3 regions of the Brenneria sp. L4-2C genome follow, and region 3 is predicted to be linked to each of the others. Evidence: predicted binding sites of a transcription regulator. Region 3 holds the regulator's gene; each other region holds the start of a gene.
What was found. Region 3 encodes CRP, which controls carbon source genes, mostly activating them, when cyclic AMP is high. Its sites were predicted from a motif close to ATGTGANNNNNNTCACAT; they were not measured.
Positions count from the first base shown of each region.

Region 1 (2,275 bases), on a different contig from region 3:
TCAGACAGGGATCGAGCGCGCGCAGGAAGGTTTCCGGCGGCACGCCGCCCCAGTCGGGGTGCCAGAGCGATTTATGCCCGGCGCTGCAACGACCGCGTTTGATCTGGCCGGGCGCATGCGTGCCGGAAAGCAGGGCCGGCGCCCAGTCGCAGAGTTCAACCCAGGAGACGGCGGCCTGACGCACCGCGGCATCCGCACGCGAGACGTGCAGTATTTTTGCCCAGAACCATTCCGAGGAGTAGACGCCGCCGATATAGCGGGTGTAGTCGGGGAACCGGCCGCTGCGGCACAGCGCGTTGATTTCCTCGGCTTCTTCTATCGCGCTGTGATCTTTCCACAGTACGAACATGGCGTTCGGGTTATCGGCGAATTCCGGGCGCAGCGCCAGGATATTGCCCTGCGCGTCGATAGGCGCGGGCGTGGAGCCGGTTGAATCCACGCCGATGCCGACGATCCGTTGACGCTGTCGCGCGCTGAGTCGTCCGGCGGCGGCGCGAATGGCCTGTTCCAGCGATTCAATATAATCCAGAGGATGGTGGCGGAATTGGTTGGCGGCCGGTTGACAATATTTCCCGGCGCGCCAGCGGGGATAATAAACCACGTCCGTCGCCAATTCCTCTCCGGTCTGGCAGTCCACGGCCAACGCGCGCACCGAATCACTGCCGAAGTCGAGTCCAATCGTAATCGCATCCGCACTCATCGCTTGCTCCTGTTCGTCCTCTTTGTCGTGCTGTAACGATAAAGAGAGACAACGCCGGGGGTGAGGAGGCGTTAGCTGGAAGTATGCATTTTTCTGCCGCTGTCGGTCATTTTGTGATGCCCGTCAAAAGTTAACAACCGGTTAAATTCGCTAAATATATGTACAAACCTGTCATTATTTCGGGATGTGATAACGCTCTATCTTCTGGTGAAAAATAACAGCTAAAAGGTAGGGCGTCTGAATGCTGTGGAGGAAAGGAATTGCATCAACGCCGTGTTTTTCCTTTATCCAGACCGGAAATGCCCTACTGGAAACGATTACACGTTTCAGCGTCATCGGCGTGTAAAACGATAAATACACCGGAGAACATCATGCATAAATTCACTAAGGTGCTGGCGACGATTGGGCTGGCCGCCGTTATGTCACAATCGGCTATCGCTGAAACGCTGAAACTGGGATTTCTGGTTAAACAACCAGAAGAGCCCTGGTTTCAGACGGAATGGAAGTTTGCCGATAAGGCCGGCAAGGATCTTGGCTTCGACGTGATCAAAATTGCCGTGCCGGATGGCGAAAAAACGCTTAACGCCATTGATAGCCTGGCCGCCAGCGGCGCGAAAGGCTTCGTTATCTGTACGCCCGATCCCAAACTGGGGCCGGCCATTGTGGCTAAAGCGCGCAGTTACGATCTGAAAGTCATCGCGGTGGACGACCAGTTCGTCAATGCCAAAGGCGAACCGATGGCGTCGGTACCGCTGGTGATGATGGCGGCGACCAAAATCGGCGAGCGTCAGGGGCAGGAGCTGTGGAAAGAGATGAATAACCGCGGCTGGAAGGTGGATGAAACCGCCGTGATGGCGATTACCTCCAATGAGCTGGACACCGCGCGCCGTCGGACAACCGGTTCGATGGAAGCCCTGAAAGCGGCCGGTTTCCCGGAAAAACACATCTATCAGGTGCCGACCAAATCCAACGATATCCCCGGCGCATTCGACGCCGCCAACTCCATGCTGGTTCAGCATCCGCAGGTGAAGAACTGGCTGATCGTCGGCATGAACGATAACACCGTGCTGGGCGGCGTGCGCGCCACCGAAGGTCAGGGCTTTAAAGCGGCTAACGTGATCGGTATCGGCATCAACGGCGTGGATGCGGTGAGCGAACTGTCGAAGGGCCAGGCCACCGGCTTTTATGGCTCGCTGCTGCCAAGCCCGGATATCCACGGCTATAAGAGCATCCAGATGCTGAACGACTGGGTCGCCAAAGGCGTGGAGCCGGAAAAATTCACCGAGGTCACCGACGTGGTGCTGATCACCCGGGAAAACTTCAAAGTCGAGCTGGAGAAAAAGGGCCTGCTGTAATACCGGCGCGGTGATGATATCTCGATCGTTTCGGCCGCGCGGCGGGTAAGTCAGGAGATGGCGGAGCGAGTCTCCGCCGTTTTGACAGCAACCGTTTTAACCATGAGGAAATGGCCATGACGGCACAGTCACCCTATTTATCATTTCATGGCATCGGCAAAGCGTTTCCCGGCGTGAAGGCGCTGACGGACATCAGCTTTTCCTGTTATGCCGGGCAGAT
Region 1 is NZ_JBEIAC010000001.1:319,578-321,852, reverse strand. It holds gene ABRZ26_RS01460 (ribulokinase) at 1-700, opposite strand, end outside; gene ABRZ26_RS01455 (arabinose ABC transporter substrate-binding protein) at 1,072-2,055, shown strand; gene araG (L-arabinose ABC transporter ATP-binding protein AraG) at 2,172-2,275, shown strand, end outside.
Region 1: ABRZ26_RS01455 (arabinose ABC transporter substrate-binding protein) is a predicted target of CRP. The motif match lies at 812-829, and genes of this name have one in related genera.

Region 2 (2,275 bases), on a different contig from region 3:
GGCACGTTCAGATCCGAGCGGATCAATACACGTTTACCAGCCAGATCCAGATCGGTCATCTTAATTACAGACATGGTGAATCCTCTTGTTGATTCTCTTTTAAAGTTGCTTGAGCGAGATATTGACCCGAGATCAATACCGTCGTACTAGAAACCGCAGGCCGCCATCGCCCGAGTTGTATCCAACATTCGGTTGGCGAACCCCCATTCATTATCGCACCAGACCAGCGTTTTAATCAGGTGCTGACCACTAACCCGGGTCTGCGTGCCGTCAACAATAGCACTATGCGGATCGTGGTTAAAATCGGCCGAAACCAGCGGCAATTCGGTATAGTCAACTATACCACGAAATGCCCCATGCGCTGATTTTTGCAAAAGCGCATTAATTTCATTCACATTGACGGCGTTCTTCACGCTGACGCTTAAATCGATTGCCGTCACGTTAATTGTCGGGACCCGAACCGATATCGCTTCGAAACGATCGACAAACTGCGGAAAGATCCGGGTGATGCCCACCGCCAGTTTGGTATCTACCGGAATGATGGACTGGCTGGCCGCGCGAGTACGGCGCAGATCGCGATGATAGGCGTCAATCACCGGCTGATCGTTCATCGATGAATGGATCGTCGTTACCGTGCCGTTTTCGATACCGAATGCGTCATCCAACAATTTAATGATAGGAATAATGCAGTTGGTTGTGCAGGATGCATTCGACACGATACGGTGTTCGGCCTGTAAATTTTGATGATTGACGCCAAACACTACGGTGGCGTCCAGATCGGGCGTTCCCGGATGAGAAAAGAGCACTTTCTTGGCCCCCGCCGCCAGATGCGCTTCGCCATCTTCGCGACTGCCGTAAACGCCGCTACAGTCCAGCACCACATCAATACCCAGTTCACGCCAGGGCAACGATGAGATCGCCGCCTGATGCAACAGCCGGATGCAATCATCCCCGACATACAGTTGATCGCATTCCTGACGCACATCCCAGGGGAAACGGCCGTGACTGGAGTCATACTTGAGCAAATGAGCCATACCTTCGGCGCTTGCCAGCTCATTGATCGCCACCACCGAGATCTCGGCCCGGCGGCCCGACTCATACAGCGCGCGTAAGACATTACGGCCGATGCGGCCAAAACCGTTTATAGCAATACGGATTGTCATGCAGTTCCCTGTGTAACGATGATAGTGCCACCCGCATAGGATATAGACTTCTTGCTGAAAGTGGCAATGGCGTCGGCATGCTTAAATCACTCAGACTCGCGCCTGCGTCTCTTGCCGGGCTCGCTAAACCGAATTCAAATCCGCGCAAGCCCGATTGTGTTGAATAAATGCTATCAACATCACAACTGAAACGCTTCAGCTAGCATAAACGAATTAACCTGCAAAAGAAATATTCTCACTCGACTCTCATCAGAAGAGTGACCCACGTCATATTTCTACCAGACGAACGGCGAGCTGGAGAGATGGCGCCGCCATACAAAAAGCCGCCAGATCGCTCTGGCGGCTCAGTCTGATGACAAAGTCCGACGCTTTACCAATAACCCTCCTCCCGCCCCGACTTTACCAGAGGGAGTGGCCTGCCTGCGCCCTCCCTTGGAAACAAGCCACGAAGGTTGGTCAGCAACCGCCGGCGGCATCGCGCCGGTTCTGAACTTACTTCAACAACGCTTTAGCCTTCGCCACCACGTTATCCACCGTGAAACCGAACTCTTCAAACAGCAGTTCCGCCGGTGCGGATTCGCCGAAGCTTTCCATCCCGACAATCGCGCCGTTCAGACCGACATACTTGTACCAGTAGTCCGCGATACCGGCTTCAATCGCCACACGGGCCGACACCGCTTTCGGCAATACCGACTCACGGTAGGCTTCATCCTGTTTGTCGAACGCATCAGTAGACGGCATCGACACCACGCGAACGTTACGCCCTTCCGCCGTCAGTTTGTCATAGGCGCCCACCGCCAGTTCCACTTCGGAACCGGTGGCGATCAGGATCACTTCCGGCTGACCGCCGCTGTCTTTCAGCACATACGCGCCTTTAGCTACATCCGCCAGTTGCTGGACGCTGCGATCCTGCTGAGCCAGGTTCTGACGCGACAGAATCAACGCCGTCGGACCGTCCTGACGCTCAACGGCATATTTCCATGCCACGGCGGTTTCAACCTGATCGGCCGGACGCCAGGTGCTCATATTCGGCGTTACGCGCAGGCTGGCTAACTGTTCAACCGGCTGGTGGGTCGGGCCATCTTCGCCCAGACCGATGGAGTCGTGGGTAT
Region 2 is NZ_JBEIAC010000008.1:175,714-177,988, forward strand. It holds gene pgk (phosphoglycerate kinase) at 1-74, opposite strand, end outside; gene epd (erythrose-4-phosphate dehydrogenase) at 147-1,163, opposite strand; gene tkt (transketolase) at 1,656-2,275, opposite strand, start outside.
Region 2: epd (erythrose-4-phosphate dehydrogenase) is a predicted target of CRP. The motif match lies at 1,331-1,348, and genes of this name have one in related genera.

Region 3 (2,275 bases):
AAAAAAAGCACGGCGGCAGAAACCAGGTCGCTACCGTGCCTGCTCCGGTTCAACGCGGTTATGCCAATTCCCGGACCTCATGGCTGTGGGTCACCTCTACCGCTTTAGCCAGCATCAGCGCCACGGAGCAATAGCGCTCCGCAGACAGCGCGACCGCGCGTTCTACGGCTTTCTCGGTCAACCCTTTGCCGGAGACGATAAAATGCAGGTTGATATGGGTAAACAGACGCGGCGCCTCCGCTTTCCGCTGCGACGTGAGTTTAACCTCGCAGTCGGCAACATCGTTGCGCCCTTTTTGCAATATGGACACCACATCAATCGCGCTGCATCCGCCCACCGACATCAATACCATTTCCATTGGACTTGGCGCTTTATCCCCCGAATTTCCATCCATTAAAATCTGATGTCCGGAAGATGATTCGCCAAGGAATGTTAAGCCTTCAACCCACTTCACTCGAGCCTGCATGGTACCCTCCGCTAAAAAATTTTTGAAAATTTATATCGTTACTGTACAAAATCATCTGATAACCAGAGCTTTATCATGCTGAAGTGAGACAACACAAGACACGTCCTTCAAGCTGTGTTAAAAACAAGAACAGTATCTGCCTTATTCTGGACAAACTCAGATGCCGGGGAGATGATGACGTCGCCAAATAAAGGCTCCAGTATATTCCCTGACGTCGTTCTGCCTACACTGAATTTGAACTTTTAACAGTAAATACGCCGTACAGGGAACTCTGAGCCCTGTGAATTGCGCAGTGACTGACAACAGAGGATGATATCGAATGGTTCTCGGCAAACCGCAAACAGACCCGACTCTTGAATGGTTCCTTTCTCATTGCCATATCCACAAGTACCCATCGAAGAGTACGCTTATTCACCAAGGTGAAAAAGCAGAGACGCTTTACTACATCGTGAAAGGCTCCGTCGCCGTGCTGATCAAAGATGAAGAAGGCAAGGAAATGATTCTTTCTTATCTGAATCAGGGCGATTTTATCGGCGAACTCGGCCTGTTTGAGGAAGGTCAGGAGCGCAGCGCCTGGGTGCGGGCGAAAACAGCGTGTGAAGTTGCTGAAATTTCTTATAAAAAATTCCGACAACTGATCCAGGTTAACCCCGATATCCTGATGCGCCTGTCGGCTCAGATGGCCAGCAGACTGCAAGTGACTTCAGAAAAAGTCGGCAATTTGGCTTTCCTCGACGTAACGGGGCGTATTGCTCAGACCTTGTTGAACCTGGCGAAACAACCGGATGCCATGACCCACCCGGACGGCATGCAAATAAAAATCACGCGTCAGGAAATCGGCCAGATTGTCGGCTGTTCACGCGAGACCGTAGGGCGGATACTTAAAATGTTAGAAGACCAAAATTTGATCTCCGCACATGGTAAAACCATTGTGGTTTACGGCACTCGCTAAACCACAATAATTACCCGACGACAAAAAAGCGTGAGAAAATCTCACGCTTTTTTTTATCCGATATATTTATCAACGATAATATTATTATTCAAAAATAAACAATCCCAATTCAATTGAGCGAATTTATCAAATCCGCTCAATATGAGAAGGGAGGCTGGTTCGGGAATCCAATCAGGGCAGGACTTTCGCTGACTGGATTACAATCGGTTTGGCGGGCACATTTTGATACGGGCCGACGTTTTCAGTCTGCACCTGGGCAATTTTATCCGCCACCTCCATGCCTTTGACTACCTTGCCGAACACCGCATAGCCGAAATCGCGCTGACCGTGATCGAGAAACGCATTGTCTGCCACGTTGATAAAGAATTGACTGGTGGCGCTGTCTTTTTCCGCCGTACGCGCCATCGAAATAGTGCCGCGCAGATTGCGTAACCCATTATCCGCTTCGTTAACGATCGCAGCGTTGGTCGCTTTCTGCTTCATATCGCTGGTGAAACCGCCCCCTTGAATCATGAAGCCGGGGATAACCCGATGAAACGTCGTCCCGTTATAAAAACCGCTATTAACGTACTCGACAAAATTCTTCACCGAAACCGGTGCTTTTTGATTATCCAACGCCAGTTCAATATTTCCTGCCGATGTGGTCAGTAAAACATGCGTGGTGCCGGAAGCAGCAAACGCTGGAGAAAAAGCAGTGAGTGATATAAAGGCTGCCGCCGCAACCAGAGTACGTTTGAGCATGAGAATTCCTTTTTGAAGAAATCGACTACAGAAAGCGTAGTGATTGTATGTATCCGCACTCCTTAGCGCCACCCATTTACTTTTTTTTACGTATGGCCGGCATACCGTAACCCATT
Region 3 is NZ_JBEIAC010000026.1:22,782-25,056, reverse strand. It holds gene ABRZ26_RS22730 (OsmC family protein) at 59-466, opposite strand; gene crp (cAMP-activated global transcriptional regulator CRP) at 786-1,418, shown strand; gene ppiA (peptidylprolyl isomerase A) at 1,590-2,159, opposite strand.